DNA from 3 places in the Caballeronia sp. LjRoot31 genome. Region 3 is predicted to be linked to each of the others. Evidence: predicted binding sites of a transcription regulator. Region 3 holds the regulator's gene; each other region holds the start of a gene.
The links. The regulator FNR, encoded in region 3, switches genes on or off when oxygen is low (the NO sensors DNR and NnrR bind a similar motif). The targets are predictions, from matches to a motif close to TTGATNNNNATCAA.
Positions count from the first base shown of each region.

Region 1: the regulator FNR is predicted to act here: its motif matches at 5,331-5,344, upstream of ACSQ8V_RS25025 (oleate hydratase).
Region 2: the regulator FNR is predicted to act here: its motif matches at 3,679-3,692, upstream of ACSQ8V_RS26975 (universal stress protein).

Region 1 is NZ_CAXURX020000002.1:1,469,939-1,477,599, forward strand. It holds gene ACSQ8V_RS25005 (ornithine carbamoyltransferase) at 1-42, opposite strand, end outside; gene ACSQ8V_RS25010 (arginine deiminase) at 72-1,295, opposite strand; gene speC (ornithine decarboxylase) at 1,326-3,662, opposite strand; gene ACSQ8V_RS25020 (basic amino acid/polyamine antiporter) at 3,705-5,219, opposite strand; gene ACSQ8V_RS25025 (oleate hydratase) at 5,425-7,053, shown strand; gene ACSQ8V_RS25030 (general stress protein) at 7,221-7,661, shown strand, end outside.
Region 2 is NZ_CAXURX020000002.1:1,937,659-1,945,319, reverse strand. It holds gene ACSQ8V_RS26995 (Crp/Fnr family transcriptional regulator) at 1-624, shown strand, start outside; gene ACSQ8V_RS26990 (PAS domain-containing sensor histidine kinase) at 659-1,753, opposite strand; gene ACSQ8V_RS26985 (DUF3564 family protein) at 2,005-2,361, opposite strand; gene ACSQ8V_RS26980 (c-type cytochrome) at 2,383-2,721, opposite strand; gene ACSQ8V_RS26975 (universal stress protein) at 2,755-3,582, opposite strand; partial or broken gene ACSQ8V_RS26970 (Hsp20/alpha crystallin family protein) at 3,833-3,943, shown strand; gene ACSQ8V_RS26965 (BON domain-containing protein) at 3,993-4,643, shown strand; gene ACSQ8V_RS26960 (AAA family ATPase) at 4,808-6,502, opposite strand; gene ACSQ8V_RS26955 (ABC transporter substrate-binding protein) at 6,768-7,661, opposite strand, start outside.
Region 3 is NZ_CAXURX020000003.1:1,184,679-1,192,339, forward strand. It holds gene ACSQ8V_RS33985 (AtpZ/AtpI family protein) at 1-268, opposite strand, end outside; gene ACSQ8V_RS33990 (F0F1 ATP synthase subunit epsilon) at 265-708, opposite strand; gene atpD (F0F1 ATP synthase subunit beta) at 705-2,234, opposite strand; gene acs (acetate--CoA ligase) at 2,549-4,522, opposite strand; gene fnr (fumarate/nitrate reduction transcriptional regulator Fnr) at 4,852-5,637, opposite strand; gene ACSQ8V_RS34010 (response regulator) at 5,722-6,120, opposite strand; gene ACSQ8V_RS34015 (response regulator) at 6,302-6,949, opposite strand; partial or broken gene ACSQ8V_RS34020 (histidine kinase) at 6,946-7,661, opposite strand, start outside.

The DNA of each region.
Region 1 (7,661 bases), on a different contig from region 3:
GATCAGCGTCAGGAAACTACGGTTATGTACATTGAACACGATGAGATCCCGTTGAGAATTAGGTGAGTGATTCAGGCGTCGATCGCGTCACGCTCGACCGGGCAACTGAGGCAATGCGTACCGCCGCGCCCGCGTCCGAGTTCTCCACCCGGAATCTCGATGACCTCCACGCCCGCCTGCCGCATCTTGCGATTGGTATAAGTGTTACGGTCATACGCAACCACCACGCGCCGGTCCAGCGCCAGCACGTTGTTGCCGTCGTCCCATTGTTCACGCTGGGTTTCGTATGCGTCGCCGCCGGTTGTCAGGATGCGCAGTGACCCCACCCCGAGGGCATTGCTCACGACCGTCAGGAACTTGGCGTCATGGCGCTCGTAGTGGATCTCACCGGGTGCGTCACCCGGATACAGGCTGGTGCAACGGATTTCATCGGCGACCTCGGGATAGATGCTGACGAAGTCGATATCGAGAAATGAGAACACCGTGTCCAGATGCATCGAGGCGCGCCGCTTCGGGAACTCGCACGCGATTACCCGCTTGGCGCCGCCGCCCGCAAACAGATGCCGCGCGACCTGAGTGACCGCTTGCGGACTCGAACGCTCGCCCATGCCGATCAGCACCACGCCATTGCCAATGGACATGACGTCACCGCCTTCCATTGTCTCCACGCCGAAGTTACGATCCGGGTCGCCCCACCACGTGTTCACTTGACCGGCGAAGCGCGGATGAAAGCGGTACACGGCGGCGACCAGCAATGCTTCCTTGCGGCGCGCCGGCCAGTACATGGGGTGAACCGTGACACCGCCGTAGATCCACGCGCTGGTGTCGCGCTGGAAGATCAGGTTGACGAGCGGCTGGATCACAAAGTCCGATTGCTCCAGATAGCCGCCAAAAAGGCCGCGGGCGTCGAAAGGCATCTCGGCTTTCGCCACGCCACCGACCAGCACCTCGGCCAGTTGTTGCGCCGGCATCTGTTCGAGCCACGCGCGCAATTCTTTCAGCATCCCGGTGCCGACTTCTTCTTCCACAATACGTCGATCGAGAATCCAGTCGCGCGCGACCGGGTCGCCGCATATTGTTGCAAGCAGATCGTGAAACTCCAGTACTTCGATACCCCGCTCGCGCATCGCTCCCGTGAAAACGTCGTGGTCTTCGATCGCCTTGTCGACCCAGATGACATCGTCGAACAAAAGGGCTGCCGCATTGGCGGGAGTCAACCGCCGGTGTGCAAGACCCGGACGGCAGACCATCACCGTGCGCAGCTTGCCCGCTTCCGAGTGAACGCCCAGAGCCATCAGTGATTCCCCCTCATGTCTTCACGCTCTTTATGAATTAACGACGTAGGTATAGAGTCGCACGCTGCCGTCGGCTTCCTTCTTTCGATAAATTCCCTGGATCTCATTCTCGAAACCAGGGAAACGGTTGCCGCCTTCCTCGAACATCCGGAAGTAATCGAGCGTCGGCATCGCGCGCTCGGTGTAGCGCTCGCCGGATACGACCACCGCGATGCCCGGCGGATAGACAAGGCCAAGTGTTGCCGCAATTCGTCCCTCGATCTGGTCGATCGGCAACAACTCCACGTTGTTGCGCACGAGTTCGTGCATGGCGGCTTGCGGGGTCATCGCCATCTCGGGAAAGTGCGCTGCGCGGAACTGCTCGCGTTGCAGGCGGCTCGCATCGCGCTCACGATAGAACGCATGCATGTCGGCGCAAAGATCACGCAGGCCGATTCCCGCGTAACGCTCGCTATGCACGGCGACAAAGGTGGGGATGACATCGTCGAGAAGCGCGTTCTCGTCGTGCAATTGCTTGAAGCGCACCAGTGCCGAAAGCAGCGTGCCCGCCTTGCTCGACTCCAGCCCCGGGGTCAGCAGGAACAGGATGCTGTTGAGGTCATTCTTCTCGGGCACGATGCGCCGTTCGCGCAGGAACTCGGCGAGCACCGCCGCCGGAACGCCGTGCTCCGCGTACTCACCGGTGCTTCGATCGAACCCGGGCGTGATGAGCGTCAGCTTGTTCGGGTCCGTCATCGCGTAGCCCTGAGCAAGGTGGCCGAAGCCATGCCATGTCGCGTCCGGCGCAAGCTCCCAGTAACGCGGGTTGCTCGCGAGTTCGTCCGTCGACAGGTCTTCCCAGCGTTGCATGCCGTTCGTTGCCGCAACCTTGTCCGGTACGAACGGATCGAAGAACCAGCGGCGCGCGGGGTCCGTCTCCGTTGCTTCGTAGTCGTGTTTCAGCGCGCGGATTTTCTTGCGCATCTCGATCCCGAGCTTGATCGTGTCGTCCCACAGCACTTCGCCGGAGCGGCCCTTCATCATTTGCGCGCCTACATCGAGCGAGGCAAACAACGGATAGAACGGCGACGTGGACGAGTGCTGCATGAAGGTCTCGTTGAAACGCCGGTGACTGACCTGGCGGCGCTGGCCGTCAAGGTGCGCGTCCTTCACGTGGATCTGCGACGCCTGCGAGAAGCCAGCGAGTTGCTTGTGCGTCGACTGCGTGGCAAGGATGCCGGGCGCGTTGGCATCCAGTCCTTCGATGCCCATCGCGAAACGTCCCTTGAACAACGGATGGAACTTCATGAAGCCGGCCCAGGCTTCGTCGAAGAGAATGTATTCGCACAGGTGCCCGATCTTCTCGATCAGCATTTGCGCGTTGTAGATGGTGCCGTCGTAGGTGCATTGCTCGATCACCGCAACGCGAAACGGCCGCTCGCGCTGCCACGCCTTGGGATCTGTTACTAGCTTGTTGTAACGAATGCCGTCGCGGATGCGGTCCTCGTCGAGTGCGTCGAAATCGATCGGGCCGATCATCCCGTGCGCATTGCGTTGCGTCTGCAAATAGACAGGGATGCCCCCGCCGAGCAGCAGCGCGCCGTGATGTGCCGCCTTATGGTTGTTGCGATCGAAGAGCACCAGGTCACCCGGAGTCACGAGTGCGGTCAATGCAATCTTGTTGGACGTGGACGTACCGTTGAGCACGAAGTAAGTCCGCTCCGCGCCGAAGATCCGCGCCGCCGCTTTTTGCGCAGCGAGCGCGGGGCCTTCATGAACCAGCAGGTCGCCCAGTTCGACGACAGAGTTATCCAGGTCGTTACGGAATACCGCTTCGCCCAGATGCTTGACGAACGCGCGGCCGATCGGACTCTTCTGGTAAAACACGCCGCCGTTGTGGCCCGGACAGGTCCACATCTGGTTCGCCTGCTCCGCATAGTCGACCATCGCGCCGAAGAACGGCGTCTTGAGTGAGTCCGCGTACGTCCGCAAATGGCTCACCAGATTACGGGCGACGAACTCGGGCGTATCTTCTTCGATGAACACATAACCCGTCACATGCCCCAGCACCGTGACCGGAATTTCCGCCAAGAGATGGCGCTCGACCAGGATGAAGATGGGTACGTCGAGACCCCGCTCTCGTACAAAGCGCACGAAAGCCTCAACGTCGGTCTCCGACTCGGTCAGCGACCATTCCACGATCACGCAGCCAACTGCGGCCTCGCTGCGGATAGCGGAGGACGCTTCCGCCACCGTAACGGTGACCGTGGTGGCGTACCCCAGGCGTTCGAGTTCATCGACGAGCCGCTGAAAGCGTGAGGACGGCAACGCGGGTGGCAAGGGCAACGCACAGCAAAACAGGAAGCCGAACATCTGGTCATACAGCATCTTGATCCTTGTATTGGGAATCGTATCGAGTCGTTCGCGACCTCAACTGATCTTCACCATGCCCCGGCTGAACAAGACGACAGCCACACCTGCCACTATGACCAGCACGCCCGCGACCGATGCCTCACGTCCCGTGAACACCCGCTCGCCGGCCGCATGTTCGCGCCGTGCCCACCAGAAAACGGGAAAGCCGAGTGCAAAGAGAATGGTGGACATCAGGAGGAACTGCAGTCCCGCGGCATAGACGAGCCAGAGGGAATAGACCGTCGCAAGCACGCCGGTCCAGATCGATTCTTTCGAGGTCTCGCCGGTGGTCGGTGCGAACTTCGACTGCGTCGCGAAGCGCCACAGGAAAACGGTGCTGGCCAGATACGGCGGCAGAATCATGATTCCGGTGATCGAGATCAGCCACATCCAGGCGTCGTTGGCGAACAGCACCACGAAGATCACGAGCTGCATGACCGCACTCGATACCCATAGCGACGGCGCGGCGGCATGGTGACGGTTTTCTTCAGCGAGAAACTTCGGGAATACACCGTCTTTCGCGCCTTCGAACGGCAACTCTGCGACAAGGATGGTCCAGGCAAGCCAGCAGCTCAAAAGCGACACGAGCAGCGAGACGACGATAAACACCGCGCCCCAGTCGCCCACCGCCGCCTTCAGCACATAAGCTGCCGACGGTGAAGCGAGCCCCGCCAGCTGCGCCTGATGCATCACGCCGAACGGCAGCGCCGACAACAGGAAATAGAGGATCGTGCAGACCGTCAGGCCGAGAAAAGTCGCGATCCCCACTTGCGAGGTTTTGCTGGCGCGGTCCGACACCACCACCGCACCCTCGATGCCGATGAACACCCATAAGGTAACCAGCATGGTGCTCTTGACTTGCGCGAGGAGGCTGCCCAAATGCTCCTGGGCGCCCCAGAAGTCGTAGGAGAACATGCCGCCCTTGATCGCCACCGCCATCGCACACAAGGCCACTGTGATGGTGCCAATATTCAAGACACTCGATATCACGCTCAGGACTGCTGCACGCTTTACGCCATAGAGCACGACAAAATGCATGACCCAGATCAGCAGCGACGCGCCGACAATCGACGGCCAGGTGTTACCCGCTGCGAACACAGGAAAGAAATAGCCGACCGTCTTCATGATCAGCACGGCGAATGCAACGTTGCCGAAAGCGGCGGACAGCCAGTAGCCCCAGGCCATCTCGAAGCCCGCTAAGGAGCCGAAGCCTTCTTTCGCATACGAGTAGATGCCCGCCTTCAGATCGGGGCGTTTATCGGCTAGCGTGCGGAACGTATTCGACAGAAATAACATGCCGACAAGCGTGATCATCCATGCAATCACGATTGCCGCCAGTCCTGCGCCCTGGGCCATGTTCTGCGGCAGATTGAAGGCACCGCCGCCAATCATCGAGGCGATCACAACACCCGTGAGAAGCGGCAAGCTGAGCTTGCGGCTACCGGGCTGGGTGGTGGGCTGAATGGCGGATTGACCAACGACCGCATCGGCGGAAACGGGCTTGAGCGGCAAACTGCTGTGCGTCTGGTCCATGAGGCGTTTTCTCCCTGCTGCTTGTGTGCCGTCGGTGTTGCGTCTGTGCGCCCTTGCAAGGCTTTTCGACGTTTGACCTGATTCAGCATAGGGACTGCATGGCCCCGCTCGTTGATCTGTATCAACCCCGGTTTAAGTGGGAAGGCTACCTTGCAAAGCAGTGCTTTCGTGCCCATCGCTTAACAAATCCAACCCGGGTGATCCCATGCAACGTGCAGATACGGATACGGATACGGATACGGACCCTGCCATGCCGTTCTCCTCCGAAGACAGCAAGTTTTATCTGGTGGGAGGCGGCATTGCATCGCTGGCCGCGGCCGCCTTCCTGATTCGCGATGCCGATGTTCCGGGCCGCAATATCACGGTACTCGAAGCGCTTGGCGTAGCAGGCGGAAGTCTGGACGCAGCGGGCTCGGCCCAGGACGGTTATGTCCTGCGCGGCGGCCGCATGTTCGAGAGCAAGTACGTGTGTACGTTTGACCTGTTCTCATCGATCCCTACGCTCGATGAAAGCAAGACCGTCACGCAGGAAATCGTGGACTGGAATGAAACGATGAAGACGGCGTCGAAATCTCGCCTGGTACGCGACGGTCATCGAATCGACAAGCCCGAGTTCGGGCTCACTGAAAGAGACATCCTCACGCTCGAACGCCTTGCGATCGAACCAGAGCACATGCTCGGCCGCAGCCGCATAGCGGACCACTTCGCCCCGGCCTTCTTCAAGACCCACTTCTGGCTGATGTGGTGCACGACCTTCGCGTTCCAGCCATGGCATAGCGCGGTTGAATTCAAGCGCTACCTGCTGCGCTTCGTGCACATGGTGTCGGGGTTCAACCAGTTGCACGGAATCATGCGCACGGTTTACAACCAATACGACTCGATGGTCCGGCCGCTGAGAAAATGGCTCGACGAGCGCGGCGTCCAGTTCCAGTTCGGCACGCGTGTGAGCGATCTGGTGCTCAACGAAGCCAACGGTGAAACGCGCGTGGAGGGAATCGTCTGCGAGCGCGAGGGGCGTAGCGTTTCAATCCCGGTCGGGCCGCGCGATGCGGTGATTGTCACGCTGGGTTCAATGACCGAAGGCTCGACCCTCGGCGGTATGGATCGCGCGGCCGTGCTGGACGGCAGCAGCGCCGGCACCTGTTCCTGGGCACTCTGGAACAGAATTGCGCTGAACCGCCCCGCTTTCGGCCGCCCGAACGTGTTCACTGATCACGTCGATGAATCGAAGTGGCTGTCGTTCACGACCACCTTGCATGATCCTGCGTTCTTCAACCTGGTCCGGGATTTCACTGGCAATGTCCCTGGTGAAGGTGGGCTCATCACCTTCGCGGATTCGAACTGGCTCATGTCGATCGTCCTGCCGCATCAACCGCATTTCATCGGCCAGCCGAGCGACGTGCAGGTGTTCTGGGGATACGGCCTCTATATCGATCGCCCCGGCGACTTCGTGAAGAAACCGATGGCCGAGTGCACTGGCCGCGAGATCATGACCGAGGTACTAGGGCATCTGCGCGCTGGCAACGCGGCTTCTGTTCTCGACCACGCCGTGTGCATCCCCTGCCTGATGCCCTTCATTACCAGTCAGTTCATGCCGCGCGAACACGGCGACCGGCCGGAAGTCGTGCCGCAGGGATCGGTGAATCTGGCTTTTACCGGCCAGTTTTGCGAATTGCCGGATGACGTTGTCTTCACCGTGGAGTATTCGATTCGCTCGGCGCAGGCAGCGGTCTATCGCCTGCTTGACATCGCGCGGACGCCGCCGGCCGTCTACCAGGGCAAGTTCGATCCGCGCGTCCTGTTCAAGGCGTTCGAGGCCCTTCACGACCTGTAGAGATCAGCCAACGCGTTTATCACCGTACCGCGCACGGCACGCACTGAGTAGTTTCCGAGCCTGCGCATGCACGGACTATGTAGGTACCATCGAAACACACTGGCGCAGAAGGGTTTGCACCCGCGAACCTTTTTGCGCCTTGTTCAACGCGTTAAAAGGAGAAGCAAATGACCGGCAACGACGTTCTGATCGCCACGTTCAATGACCACACCGAAGCCGATGCGGCTGTCCGAAAGCTCATTGAAAACGGCTTCGACATGAAACATTTCAGTGTGGTCGGCAAGGGCTATCACACTGAAGAAAAAGTGGTCGGTTTCTACAATACCGGCGACCGCATGAAGATATGGGGCAAGTACGGTGCGTTCTGGGGAGCGCTATGGGGCGCCCTGTTCGGCGGCGTCTTCCTGACGTTGCCGATCATCGGGCCGGTCGTCGTAGTCGGCTATCTTGCGTCCATCGTGGTATCCGCTCTCGAAGGCGCGGTGGTGGTAGGCGGTGTCAGTGCCCTGGGCGCCGCGCTCTTCAACGCGGGCGTTCCGAAGGATCACGTGATCCATTACGAGACCGCGCTCCAGGCCAATGGATTTATTGTCATGGCGAACGGCCCG
Region 2 (7,661 bases), on a different contig from region 3:
GAACAGGATGAATTGATCGGCATTTCAAGGCTTATCAACGTTCGGCGTCATACCGTGCTTTATCCGGAGGGAGGGCAGGCGCTGTTCGTCTACAACATCGTGAGTGGCGTCGCGCAAACATACCAACTTCAGCCAAACGGGGACAGGCGAATTACCTCCTTCCTGTTTCCCCGGGACTTGCTGGGGCTTAGCGAAAATGGCACTTATGTTGCGACAGCGCAGTCGCTTACGCCGGTCATCGCCTACAAGATTCCGATCGATGCGCTAGGGGCCATACTCGAGCGCGACCCGCGACTGGATATCAACTTGCTTTGCAAGCTGTGTCATGAACTTCGCCAGTCGCAGCATCATACGATTACCGTCTCGAAGAACGACGGTCCGGCGCGGCTCGCGAATTTCCTGCTCTGGATAGAGCGGGCTTATGTGACGCCCGGTCAACCCGTCGGAGAACTCATGTTGCCAATGACGCGGCATGACGTTGCCGACTACGTTGGCTTGTCAGTCGAGTCCGTCAGTCGCGCGCTTCATTCACTCGAATCGCAAGGAGCAATCCTTCGGAACGGACCGCGCTTTATCACGTTGCTGGACATCAGCAAACTTCGCAGGCTGGCAGGACTGGAATAACGGTCGCCGTTTCGGGGTTCACCGCTTTCGTCGATCACCATAAAGGCAACGCGATGCTGATGCGAAGCCCACTGCCAGGCGCGTTCCCGACCGAGATTGTGCCGTTCAGCCGATGGACGCGTTCGCGCATCCCCAGCAGACCAAACGATGTCGGGCTGGGCGTGGTTCCGGTCGCCAAGCCTTGCCCATTGTCCTCAATGTGAACGACGCACGTCTTGCCCGCGCGCGCCAGTTCAACGCTTACCTGCGTCGCAAACGAGTGCTTGGCCACATTGGTCAGTGCTTCCTGGACGATTCGGAATAGGGATGTCTGGGCCGGCTCGCCCAGATCCATGTTGCCGATCTCAATGCGCGCCAGGACATCAATGCCGTGTCGTTTCGTGAAATCTTCGATGAACCATGCAAGCGCGGGCTGCAAGCCCAAAGTGTCGAGTGGAATGGGGCGCAGGCCGCTTGCGATTCTTCGAACCGAATCCATCGTTCGATCGAGCAAGTCGAGCATGTCCTTCGTGTAAGGATTGCGTCGCGGCTCCGAGTGTTGATCAGGCCCGAGGTCGCGCTCCGTATTGACGAGGGCCATTTTGAGAGCGGTCAGTTGCTGCCCGAGATCGTCGTGAAGCTCGCGCGCGATGCGAACCTGCTCCTCTTCCCGGGCAGCCTCGATGCTCGCTGACATCAAGCTGATGTGTTCGAGGTCGGCGAGGCGTTTGCGCTCGGTCATGTCACGCGTCACTTTCCCGAAACCTATCAAGGTGCCCGCCTGATCGCGGATCGCGGTGATGACCACGTTCGCCCAGAACTTCGAACCGTCCTTGCGTAAGCGCCAGCCCTCACTTTCCGACGTTTCGTTCGCGGCTGCCTTGGCGAGCTGGGTAGCCGGATTTAGGGCCGCCTGATCCTCAGGCGTATGAAAGACCGAGAAGTGGCGCCCGATAATTTCATCGGCGCGATAGCCTTTCATCTTCTGCGCACCGGCATTCCAGCTTACGACGACACCCGACATGTCGAGCATCAGGATGGCGTAGCCGTCGATTGCCTCGACCAACATCCGGAAACTCGCATCGCTTGCAAGCAGCAGATCGACATGCGGTCTGTCTCGTTGCGGCGACTCTTTGGCTTGGTTGTTCATGGGCATTGCGCGAGGGCAGTCATACTGAATCGCCGCATGAGCGGCAGGGATCGTTCGACACTGCGAGCGATAAAGACTGACACGCCCACGACAAGCGGCGCTGTGATAGCCCGCCGAGCGTTCCCGCATTGTTACGGGCAGTGGCTTGAGCCAGCATTGATTTGAATCAATTTTGCCCTTGCGCATGAGAGGGGGAAACAGATGATGAAGTGGTGAACAGCCCTCTCCGGCGTCCTTTGAGGTGCACGCATTTACTCGTCAAATACCTCGTTTTCGGCTTCAATCGAATCGGACTCGATGCATTGCACATGCCAGCGATCCAGGCGCACTTTCAAGTTCGATTCGCCATGCCACACCACATGTCCAAACTGGCCTTCGATCAGGCGAATACGGTCGTCCAGATCGAGTCCGGTCAAGGTGCACAGTGCGTCTGCTGAATCCGGGTCGCAGATAAACGTTGCGCTCGGCGCGGTGCGCAAAAGGCCCCAGGACGGAATGTCGACGCCGCTGTGCATTTCCCGCGACCAGTGGTGCAATTCCAGATCCACCCAAAGGACTGCAAACGCGTCGGGGTCTGCGGGTTGGTCCAACTTGATCGTGATACGCATTGTGTCCTCCGCAACTTCAGGTTAGTTACTCAATACCCATTGCACGAGCGTGCGGGCGTCTTCTCGCGAAAGCGGGCCACCGCGATCCGCTGGCGCCGGCATGGCCATATCGCCCCAATGTGCGGGGCCGCCGACCCGCAATTTTTCTTCGAGCATCAGAGCGGCGTTCGGAACGTTGCGATAACGCTCCGCGATCTGCTGAAACGATGGCGCAAGAAAGGGTGAGTCGACGGTATGGCAGAACATGCAGTGTTGCTGATCGACGAGTGCGACCGGCTCCGGCGACGCGAGCGCTTGCATCCCTGCGCACAGTAAAAGACCCGCGATACCGGCCTGACGTGATAGCTGAAGTGGCTGCATCGACAGGCTCCAAAAGTGACGCAACGTCATCGTTCAATGAGACATGAATACCGGGGCGATCATGCTTTCGAGCATGGTTCTGGTCACGCCGCCAAGCACCCGTTCTTCGGCGCGTGCGTGACCGTATGCGCCGAGCACCAGAAGATCCGAGTTCGTATCGGCGAGGGCATTAAGCAACATGGCGCCGGTGCTGACGCCGGATACGTGCAGCAATAAAGTAAACCCGGCGCGTACGTTTTGCCGTTCCAGATAGGCCGTCAGTTCGAGTCCGGCCGTCTCCCCTTCTTCAAGATGCCGGATCACGCAGGCAATCTTCACTAAACGCGCACATTGCAGAATGGGAAGGGCGTCCTTCACCGCGCGCGCGGCTGCCCGCCCGCCATCCCATGCGATCAACACCGAGTCGCCGAAACGCTTCACACGCCCCGCATACGGAAGCAGCATGGCCGGTCGACCGCCGCCCATCAACAGGTCTTCCAGGAAATGCCTTGCGACATACGCCGCCGGGTCCGCTGGATCTTGTTGACCAAGAATCAACAGGTCGGCATGGCGTGCGTGCAACGTGGCGTTTTCGATGGCAGGGCCGGGCGGTGCGCGCCACTCGCCGTTGATGCCCGCGCGCTGAGCCTCAGCCGCGAAATGGTCTTGAGCCCGCTGCTGCCGTGCTGCGCTCTGTGCTTCGTTGACGGCCAGGTTCAGGCTTTCGCCACGTCTGAACAGAGGCCGCAGAAGGTCCTGACACACGACATAAAGTCCGATCAGGTGCGCGTCGTGCTTGAGCGCAAAGTCGACGGCGAACGCCACGCGCGCGTCACTGCGCTGGCTGTCGTCGATATGTACCAGGATTGTCTTATAGCTCATCACGAGTGCTCCATGGGTGAGTCAGTGAAGGCGCCCGCATCAATCCGGGTCGTGAACTCCTGATAAGAAAGTCTATGAGCTGCTACTGCGCGCCGATTGATGTAGATCAAGTGCGAGCGGGCGTCGCATCGCGGGCAGACTGGTTGATATAGGTCAACGGCCAGCCGAGTCCCACGCCTAAATTGACATTGACCATGCGGCGCTCTTCGCGCCTTGGTTCATACGGAATGAGGACTCGATCATGGCAACCGAATTCGCTCGCCCGCTCGCCTCGGGGGTAAATCTTGACCAGGATGGCGTGCTGTCACTGACGCTTCCGAAGAAGGCGCCATCGGAGCAAAAACGCCTTCAGATCAGTTAAGCCGTTGGCGCGCGGTCTGCCGCGCGCTTTATTTGTCGCAGAGGATTTTATGAAAACCGACCTACAGTTGAAGCAGGACGTGGAAGAGGAACTGGACTGGACGCCGGAAGTCGATTCGTCGAGCTTCGTGGTTGAAGTGCAGGACAGCATTGTGACTCTGCTCGGTCATCCGGCAAGCTATGCGGAAAAACTCGCCGCTGAAAAGGCGGTGCAACGGGTGTCTGGTGTCAAGGCCACCGTTGCCCAGGCGGAGGTCCGTCTGCCGCCCAAGGATGTGATGGGCGATGCCGATATCGCCCGGGCTGCCAATTCGATCTTGCAATGGACGGTCGGGCTGAAGGAAGGCGCCGTGAAGGTCCAGGTTGAAAAGGGTTGGGTAACGCTGCGTGGCGATGTCGAGTTGAACTGGCAACGTTATCGCGCAGCACGGCGCATTACGCACATGCGCGGCGTGACGGGTGTCACAAACATGATCAAGATGCACGGCGGTCTCGCTCCGTCCGACGTCGGTGAACAGATCAGTCGGGCCCTGCTGCGCCACGCCGAGCGCGAGGCCAAACACATCGGCATCGAGGTGCATGACGGTGTCGTGACCCTGAGTGGCACGGTAGGAAGCCACGGCGAACGGGAGGCCGCTCGTGGCGCTGCGTGGTCCGCGCCTGGCGTACACGCGGTGGTCGATCACCTGGTGGTGGAATAGGTGGAATAAAGGACAGGCGCCAAGACTCTCAAAGAGCAAGTGACAAGCGCCAGCTGGACCGTCACCGGTTGGGGTGAGGAATTAAAGCATCAGTTCCGGCACGTTCCGCACTCTAAAATCTTTGCAACCGGGCGCGAGGCAGCACTCGACGGTCTTCGCGAAGTCTAGGCATTTGCAGCACTCGCATGGCTGATGCAAGTCAAGCTTGCGTCTGGCCTCATGTGCGCGCTTGCGGTCGGCTCAACAGGATGAACGGGATGAACGGGATGAACGGTGTGCAGCGTCACGCGTGAGCTTGAAAATGAAAGTAGCGGCTTCCAGTACGCGCGCTCGCCGAACCTGGTCTGGGGCACATCGGTGTCGAAGAACAGCGTTCGCGCGCATTCTTCCGGTAGCAGCGGATCCTCATTCGCCAGTTGCTTCACGAGGACTTGCTCGTCGGCATCGCTGAGTCTTTGCGGGTCCAATTTCCGTTCCCTGATACGACGGAACAAACTGGTGGTGGACGCGTGGAAGTCGAGGATAAGCACCGGGACTGACAACGCTTGGGCAAGCTCAAAAAAGCGCTGCCTATGGTCGTATTTGAGGAAACTTGCGTCAACGATCACACTGTAGCCACCCTCGATAGCCCGGCTGGCCAGAGTGCGGAGCCTGATGTAGTGAGCATCGATTGCGGCGTGTGTGTAGGCGGTACGTGGCAGGGTTTTGCCCCCGGCGGCCTGAAGCGGCCGATCACGTTTGCGCTCGGCATCGCTTGAAATCCGCACCGCGCCGATGAACGGCGCCAGTTCTGCCGTTGCCACTGACTTGCCTGATCCTGATAGGCCATGACACAGCAGAAGCGTTGCATGTTGCGGCTGGATTGCCTCGATCGCACAGTCGAGGTAGCGACGGGCGCGCTGCGCCGATGGGTCGCCGCGTGTCTTCAGGGTTTCGACCAAGGTTCTCACCAGCGCGCGATACACCACATAAAGCCGCAGGACGCGTAGCCCTGAAAAGTCGCCGGTCAAAAATAGCCATCGGTTCAGGAAACGGGCTGCCAGGTCGGGCCGCTTGTGCGCCTGCAAATCCATGACGAGGAACGCAACGTCGTTCATCACGTCGATCCAGCGCAGCGATTCGCTGAAGGCGATGCAATCGAAGACGAGCACATCGCGTCCTGTTTGAACCAGGTTGTCGAGGTGCAGGTCGCCATGGCATTCGCGAACGAAGCCCTGGCGCCGGCGTTCTTCGATGTCATCCGCCAGTCGTTCAAGCTCTGAGTGACACCACGCGCGTATGGCCGATGGAACCCCCACACCAGCGCCTTCGAGTCCGTCGAGAACAGCGTTCACCTGTGTGTGGAACAAAGGCGCGGATCCGTATTCTCGCCGGGGCGCAAGCGCCGGAATGGACTGATGAAAACCGGCGATACGCTCCGCTGCACATTCGATTGCTGTGTCGCCCAGCCGATTCGCGTTCACCAGATCGGAGAACAGGCAGCCGTCCTTGAAACGCTTCATGTGCACCGCATAGCCGATCACGCATCGGTCTCCGCCAAGCCTCGCGGTACGTCCAACTCGGCTGAGTGGCATCACGCCTCTATAGAGACGCTTGGCGAGGCGCCGATTCAGCCGTACTTCGGCTTCGCAGCAATGCTGTCTCGTTGTCAGCCGCGTGAAATCGGCAAAGCTGAGCGTCACCGGTTTGTTGACCTTGTATGCGTGTCTCCCGGCCAGATAGATCACCGATATATGCGTTTCGATTCTGCGGATCTGTCCGGCAGGATGTCGATATGTACATGAGCGGCGCAGTGCCGTATCGATCAACCGCCATTCATGCGTCGCTTTCCTTTCGCGCATCGAGCTATGTGCTGTCATGGTGACCGCCCTGAGAGATTTTCACGCGGCTTTTCATGCCGCGCCATCACTCCATTTCGCGCGTTTCCAGCGTAGGCCCGCTTGACCCAGATCAAGGGCGTGCGTCGATTGAGGGAAGTCGGTGGGGTGGGACGGGCAGGATACCGGCAGATACGGGTCGGGTGCCGCGTCTAAAGCCGGAGCCGGCTGGCTTCAGTTCAGGAGTCCGACCCGGCGCTGCGGCGGCGATCTGCGGCCGGGAAAACGACGGGCGCTTCGCCGCGTCTCAGCTACCCGGCAAGGCATACGCCTCGGGGAAGAAGTAATCCTTCCATGACGTTGCCTTGTTCTTCAAGACACCGAGCCGGTTGAGTTCGCTCGCGTAGACGAAGCTGCGTTGCGGGGAAATCGTGAATTCGATTTCGGGATCGTTGACGATTTTCTGGACTAGCGCCAACGGCAGGTTTGAATGCTCTACGCGAATATAGGCTGCAGCGGCGGCATTCTTGTCGCTGTTGATGATGCGGGCCGCTTCCGCCAGCGCGTCATAGAAGGCGCGGTACGTCTTTGGATTTTCATCGTGGAATTTCTGCGTGCTGTACAGCACGTTGAACGTGGCGTGACCGCCCAGTGTGTCATAGGAACTCAGCACCTTATGGATGTTGGAATGCTCCAGTGCCTGGTACTGAAACGGTGGACTCGAATAATGCGCGTCGATTTCCGTGTGGCCTGCAATTAGCGCGGCGGTCGCATCCGGATGAGGCAGGCTGACCGAGATCGTGTCGAATCGTTTGTAGTCGCTGTCGCCGAAGACCCTCGCGGTTTCGATCTGCAGGGTACGCGACTGGAAGCCGACGCCCGCCGCCGGCACGGCGATGCGGTCCTTGTCGGTGAAGTCCTTGAGTGTCTTGATGTTGGGGTTGTTGGTCAGCAGATAATTGGGCATGGAGCCGAGCGCTGCGACCGCCTTGACGTTCTGTTTGCCACGGGTGCGGTCCCAGACGGTCAACATGGGCGGCACGCCCGCCGACACCACATCCAGGGCTCCGGCGAGCAGTGCTTCATTCATGCCTGTCGCGCCGGAAATGGTGCGCCACTCGACCTTGATGTCCAGCCCCTGCTGCCTGCCGTATTTTTCGATCAGGTGCTGATCCTGGACGACGTCGAGTATCAGATACCC
Region 3 (7,661 bases):
CGACGGCGGCACCTGCCATTAATAACGGCGCCGAGAAAAACACGCCGGTGTTGAAGTACCGGTCGAGCCAGTGGCCGATCACCAGCCCAAGCAGCGTCGGCACGACGATGGTCCAGCCGAGAATGCCGATCTGACCGAGGCGGGTTCCAAGCGATGGTTCCGGCTCTTCCCGCGCTTCACGTTCGCGCCGCACGGCTTGCTGTGCGGCATGCGCCATGCGGTCGGCGTCACGCTTGGAATCGATATCGTCAGGCGAGGGCTGAGTCACGGTCCTGCTCCGTCCGCCGGTCCCGCGCCCGGGCGCAGATACCGCAATAACTGCCGCACGGCTTGCGCATGAAGACGCGTTTCGTCTACGCGGGCGCGCCGCACTGTATCGAGCTGCGCCGCGCGCGCGGCATCGACTTGCGCCTCAAGTACCTCGAGTGATGTGCCGCTCGTGCCCATCACGCCTTCGCGGCACGCTATCGATATCTCGTGTCCGCCCGACACGCGCAGCACGCCTTCCTTCACGGCGCAAAACTGTTCGATGCCGTCAGCCTCGTGCCATCGCAGCACGGACGGCGCGAGCACGGTCAGGAACGCTGCATGGCCGGGCAGAATGCCGAAACTGCCGGTAGCGTCCTCGGCGCGTAGCGCGACGACTTCGGTACTGTCGAACAGCACGCGCGCCGGCGTGGCGATAGTCAAATGCAGGAGCGCGCTCATGGTTCGACATGCCCCGCTGCGGTCTTGATGTTCGCGTTCTCAGGCGGCGTTGACGACGCCGCTTCGCGAGTGCGGGCTTCATCGAGTGTGCCGATCATGTAGAGCGAGCTTTCCTGCCAGGTGTCGCACTCGCCGGCGAGGATCGCCTTGCAGCCGGCGATGGTATCGGCAACCGCGACGGAGCGGCCGGGCACGCCTGTAAACGCCTCCGTGACGGTGAATGGCTGGCTCAGGAAGCGCTGCAGGCGGCGAGCCCGTCCAACGATGCGACGATCGTCCACGCCGAGTTCCTCGACACCGAGCAACGAGATCACGTCCTGCAGTTCCCGATAATGTTCGATGGTCTTGCGCACTTCGATGGCGACCGCAGCATGCTCGTCGCCGACAAAAGCCGGGTCAAGCAGGATGGACGACGAAGCGATCGGATCGATGGCGGGATACATGCCCTCGGCGGCCATCGAGCGCGACAGGACGATCATGCTGTCCACATGCGCCGCGATGGTCGTCACGGCCGGATCGGTGAAGTCGTCCGCCGGAACGTAGACGGCTTCGATCGCGGTAACCGACACGCCGCCGACCGACACAATGCGCTCCTGCAGCGCGGCCACTTCGCTTGCGAGCGTCGGCTGGTAACCAACCCGCGACGGCAGCCGGCCAAGCAGGCCTGAGACCTCTGCGCCGGCCTGGACAAACCGGAACACGTTGTCCATGAGCAGCAGCACGTTCTGGTGACGTTCATCGCGAAAGTATTCGGCGACGGTGAGCGCGGTCAACGGCACCCGCCAGCGCGCGCCGGGCGGCTCGTTCATCTGGCCGTAGACCAGCACGGTACGCGGCAGCACGCCGGAATTGCGCATGTCGAGCAGCATCTCGTGGCCTTCCCTTGAACGCTCGCCGACCCCGGCGAACACCGAGATGCCTTTATAGCGTTCGACCATTGCATGGATGAGCTCCATCACGAGCACGGTTTTACCCACCCCGGCGCCGCCGAAGGTCGCGGCCTTGCCGCCCTGCGCGAGCGGGGTCAACAAGTCGATGACCTTGATCCCGGTCCAGAAGATCTCGGTGGCCGCGCTCTGCGACGCAAACGGCGGCGGGGCGCGATGAATCGGGCGGCGCGGGACGTCGTCGGCGAAAGGTGCGCCGCGGTCTCCCGGCGTGCCGGTGACATCGATCAGGCGTCCGAGCATGGCTTCCCCCACCGGCACGAGGATCGGCCCGCCAGATGCACGCACGGCCGTCCCGCGATTTAGCCCGTTGGTCGACTGCAACGCCAGCGCGCGCACCGTGCGTTCATCCAGATGAGCCTGCACTTCCGCGATGATCGGTGGTCCGCGATCGGTGAAGATGGAAAGCGACTCTTCAATCAGCGGCAACGGGGCGTTATCGAAAGCGACATCCACGATCGCACCCCGTACCGCGACTACGCGGCCCTGGGGTCCTTCCACCGGGGCAGCGGGCGCGGGCTCGACACTCGTCTGGCCGGCGAGGCTTGGCAGCGGTTCGACCGGACCCGCCTTCTCCATGCCGCCCGTTGGTGGAGGGTTGTCAAGGGTGGCGACTGGGTAGCGAGTATTCAATTTGCTTCCTTCAGGCGGGGCTGCTGTCACGCAACTGAAAAGCGCGTGCATCGCGTTGTTTGCCGTCAATGTGAAGTGCGCGTGGCGGTCCGAACACGAAGCGCATCTGGACTGCTGCCAACATAGGATGAATAGCGCCGGCGAGAGTCAACTGTATCCACAGGCACGCCCGGACGGTTGATTTGAATCAAGCGCATGGAGGGGTATGCGACCGGTATGGGCACCGTGCCGCCCATACCGGTCATGGCGCTCACGACACCTTACGCAGGGTCGGCAAACTGCGCGATCACCTGCGGATTTTCAATGGTCGACGTGTCTTGCGAAACCGCTTCGCCCCTCGCGACCGAGCGCAACATCCGGCGCACGACCTTTCCGGAGCGCGTTTTCGGCATCGCATCGCCGAAGCGGATTTCCTTTGGTTTTGCAATTGGACCGATCTCTTTGCCGACCCATGCGCGCAATTCGTTGGCGATACGTTTCACGTCGGCACCGGCGGGCCGTGGACCTTTCAGCACGACGAATGCAACGATGGCTTCCCCGAAGGTTTCATCGGGGCGGCCAACGACCGCCGCTTCGGCGACCAGCGGGCAAGATGCCAGGGCCGACTCGATTTCCATCGTGCCCATGCGGTGACCCGATACATTGAGTACATCGTCAACGCGGCCGGTGATCGTGAAATAGCCGGTGTCGGGGTCGCGAATCGCACCATCTCCGGCGAGATACAGATTGCCTCCCAGTTCGTCGGGGTAATAGCCTTTGCGAAAGCGCTCCGGGTTGCCCCAGACGGTGCGGATCATCGACGGCCAGGGCTTGCGGATGACCAGCACTCCGCCTTGCCCGTTCGCGACCTCATTGCCGGTTTCATCGACGATCGCGGCATCTATGCCGGGCAGCGGCAGCGTGCAGGAACCAGGCACGAGTGGTGTAACGCCTGGCAATGGCGTAATCATGTGACCGCCTGTTTCGGTCTGCCAGAACGTATCGAGCACGGGGCACCGCCCGCCGCCGACATGCTCCGAATACCACGTCCACGCGCTCGGGTTGATGGGTTCACCGACCGTGCCGAGGATGCGCAACGTGCTCAGGTCGAAGCTTTCCGGATGCACCGCGCAATCCGCTTCAGCGCTCTTGATGAGGGACCGGATGGCAGTCGGCGCGGTGTAGAAAATCGTCGCCTTGTGGCGCTCGATCATGTCCCAGAAACGGCCCGCGTTCGGATAGGTCGGCACGCCTTCGAAAATGATCTGGGTCGTGCCAACGGCGGTCGGCCCATAACAAATGTACGTATGCCCCGTGATCCAGCCGATGTCGGCGGTACACCAGAAGACATCGTCAGGCTTGATATCGAAGGTCCACTTCATGGTGACCGCAGCCCACAGCAGATAGCCTCCGGTGCTGTGCTGCACACCCTTCGGCGCGCCGGTGGACCCGGACGTATACAACACGAACAGTGGATGCTCGGCGCTCACCCATTCGGGCTCGCAGGTATCCGGCTGTGCGTGCTCCAGTTCATGCAGCCATGCATCGCGGCCGCCGATCCATGGAATCCGGCCACCCGTGCGCCGATAGATGGCGACGGTCTTCACGGCGTCCGTGCCGTCCATCGCAAGCGCGTCGTCCACAATGCTTTTCAGCGGCAGTGTCTTGCCGCCGCGAACCTGCTCGTCAGCGGTGATGATTGCTACCGCGCCGACGTTCGTTATGCGCTCATGCAGCGACTTCGCGGAAAAGCCGCCGAACACGACGCAATGCGGTGCGCCGATGCGCGCGCAGGCCTGCATCGCGACAACCCCTTCGACTGACATCGGCAGATAGATGACGACGCGATCGCCTTTCTTCACGCCGCGTGCGCGCAGTGCATTCGCGAGCCGGCATACCCGGTGATACAACGCCTGATACGTGATGTTCGAAACCTTGCCGTCGTCGGACTCGAAGATGATCGCGGTCTTGTTCGCATTGCCGGCGGCCAGATTGCGGTCGAGGCAGTTGTACGACGCATTCAGTTCGCCGTCTTCGAACCACTTGTAAAACGGTGCGTCCCGGTCGTCGAGAATCTGCGTGAACGGACGGCGCCAGGTCAAATGCTCGCGCGCAAGGCGTGCCCAGAACGCTTCGTGATCCTGGCCCGCCTCAGCCACGAGCGCGCGATAAGCGTCCATGCTTTCAATCGCGCTGCGGCCTGCCGGAGCAATCTCCTGGGCAGGGACGAGAGGGGTCGATTCGATGGTAGACATGGTCTCCTCGCTTTAATCATGGATCGTGAGATCGGCGAGCCAACAAGGATCGTCGGTTGACAAGGGGTTCTTGATGAAGGGCTCTTGATGACCCCATGACGCAGCAGGATGGGCACCCCATGCGCTTGTCGAAAAAGCGTGGCCGCTATCCGACGTTATCCGACTATGAGATGTCCAGTGGATATCTCATTGATACAAGTCAAGCGGACAGGTCAGCGCCATGGCTTCACCTACGCTGCGTGATCAGATCGTCCATCATCGGCACGATCAGCATCGCCGAAAGCGGCCGGGTCGATATGAAATTCCATGGGCACGTCCGTTTGCTTCGCTTAAACCCCGGCAAGCTTCTCGCTGTCGAGAATGTGTACCTGCTTGCCGTTTGTATCGATCACCCCTGCGTGCTGCAGCTTGGAGAACATCCGGCTCACGGTCTCGAGTTTCAGCCCGAGATAGCTGCCAATCTCTTCACGTGTCATCCGCAGATTGAATTCCGCGGAAGAGTAGCCGCGCGTTTTCATTCTCGACGACAGGTTGAGCAGGAACGCCGCAACGCGCTGCTGGGCGGTCATGGTGCCGAGCATCATCATGAGCCCGGATTCACGCACGATCTCGCCGCTCATCATGCGATGCACGTGCTGCTGCATGGCCTTCACGTCGTGGCAAAGGTCCTCCAGCAAGTCGAACGGGATGACACACACCTTGCTGTCCTCGAGCGCGATTGCATCGCAATTCTGTTCATCGGAGCATACGCCGTCGAGTCCGAGCGGTTCGCCTGCAATATGAAACCCGGTGACTTGCTCGTGGCCGTCGCGATGCGTGATGACCGTCTTGAAGCAACCGACACGCACGGCGTAGATGCTTTTGAACTTGTCGCCGGCGCGGTATAGCGTCTCGCCGCGTCGTACAAGCCGCGTGGAGCAGACAATCGCGTCGAGCCGCGCCAGCTCGGTCGCGCTCAGGAGAGGCGGCATGCAGATGGAGTGCAACGAACAAGCGGAGCAGTTCGTGTCCGCACGAGCGCCCGGTGGCGGCGAACTCGTGGTGGAGGAGCGTGCCAGATAAGCAAAAGGCGTCGAGGTTGAAGCGGCGGGCGCGCAAGCGATAGCTGAGGTCATGCCTGTCTCCAGAAGAGTCGGACGATCACTGAATGGATGGACTGAGGAGCTGTGCGGATCGGGCGCGCAACGAGTGAGAGACGGTCATGCCGGCTCGCAGCGTATGCGCTCGCGGCGGTGCTTATTGGCCAGTCGCACGATGGTGTCGCGGGCCAGTTCGTACTCGCCGGTCTTGTCGAAGAAATAGCTTGCGCCGGCGCGCTGGCAAGCAGCACGAAATGCCGGTCCCGAATGATTGGTCAACACCATGGTCAGGACAGGCGACGTGGCGCGCGCCAGTGATTCAACGATCTCCATGCCGCTGCCACCCGCCAGATGCGGGTCAACGATCACGAGATCGGCGCGGGTCATGCGGATACACCCCAGCGCCGAGTCCGCTTCTTCGGACTCGCCCACGATCACCACACTGTCCAGCGCGCCAATCAGGGCAGAGAGGCGGCGGCGCACAAGGCCCGAGTCATCGACGAGGAAGATCTTCAGCATGGAGCGCAACCGTTTGAGTTCATGCCTCGAAGTATGTTCGAGGCTATCTCAAAATAAAATCGGCGAGCGGCCAGACATGATGTAGGGGTTTTGGAAGGGCTGTAGGGATCGGACTACACGCTGGCGCCAAGCGTATTGGGCGGGGGTATTCGGGCTTTCAGGCGCGTTTTTAGGCGATCTTTCAGGCGTCGCAGTCGTCGTCGAAGAGCTTGTGGCGCATGGCATAGCGGACCAGCGCGGTGTCGTGCGGCATCTGCATTTTTTCGAGGATGCGCGTTTTGTACGTGCTGACCGTCTTGGCGCTCACCGACAGCGCCTGGGCGATTTGCGTGATCGTTTCACCCGCCGCGATCCGCCGGAATACTTCGAATTCGCGGTCGGAAAGCCGCCGGTGCGGCAGGTCGTCGGCCGGATCGTTCAGGCTTTGTGCGAGCCGCTCGGCCATCGCGAGGCTGACGTACACGCCGCCTGCCGCGACTTTGCTCACGGCCGTGACCAGTTCAGCGCTCGCGCTTTCCTTGGTCAGATACCCCGATGCCCCCGCCTTGAACGCACGCACCGCGTATTGCTGTTCGGCATGCATTGTCAGGACCAGGATGCGCAGCGACGGTTTCTCGTCCTTGATCTGCTTGAGCAGTTCGACGCCGTTCCTGCCGGGCATCGACAGGTCGAGGACCAGCACGTCCGCTGGGGTGGCGCGGATCATCGCCATGGTGGAAGCGCCGTCGCTGGCTTCACCAGCGACCTCCAGGCCATTCGCGCTCAGCAGGATATGGCGTAGCCCGTCGCGTACGAGGGCGTGGTCATCGGCGATCAATACTCGGGTCATTGCAGCGGTTCTTCCTCGGTGTTTTCTGGATTGCTGGAGAAAGGCTCGTCCTGTTGCAAGGTCGCCAGCGGGAATGTCACGGTCACAGCAAACCCTTGTCCGATGCCGGACTCGATCGAGACCGACCCGTCCAGCCCGTGCGCCCGTTCGCGGATGCCGATAAGACCAAACGACTTGCGCCCGGCGTCGGCACGCCCATGTGCGCCTATGCCGTCGTCGGCAATGCGCAGGATGCAGCGCTCACCTTCCAGATACAACGCCAGATTGACATGGGTAGCTTGCGCATGACGCGCCACATTGGTCAGCGCCTCCTGCACGATCCGGAACACGGCGGTTGCGCCGTCGCGGCTGAAAATGGTGTGCCTCGCGTCGATCCGCCGCTCGACGTCAATGCCGTAGCGGTTCGTAAAGTCGATCGCCAGCCAGTCGATGGCCGGGACCAGGCCCAGGTCATCGAGCATCACCGGGCGCAGGTCGGCGGCTATCCGGCGCATCGAGGCGACGGTTGCGTCGATCAGGCGCTGCATGCCGCGCAATTGCGCGCGCGCCTCGGCGTCCGTTCCGGGGCTAAGTTCGAGCGAGGAGATATCCATTTTCAGCGCGGTCAATTGCTGGCCCAGGTCGTCATGCAACTCCCTTGCAATACGGGACTTTTCTTCCTCGCGGATACTCAGCAAATTCGCGGAGAGCTCCCGCAGTTCCTCGTGCGAGC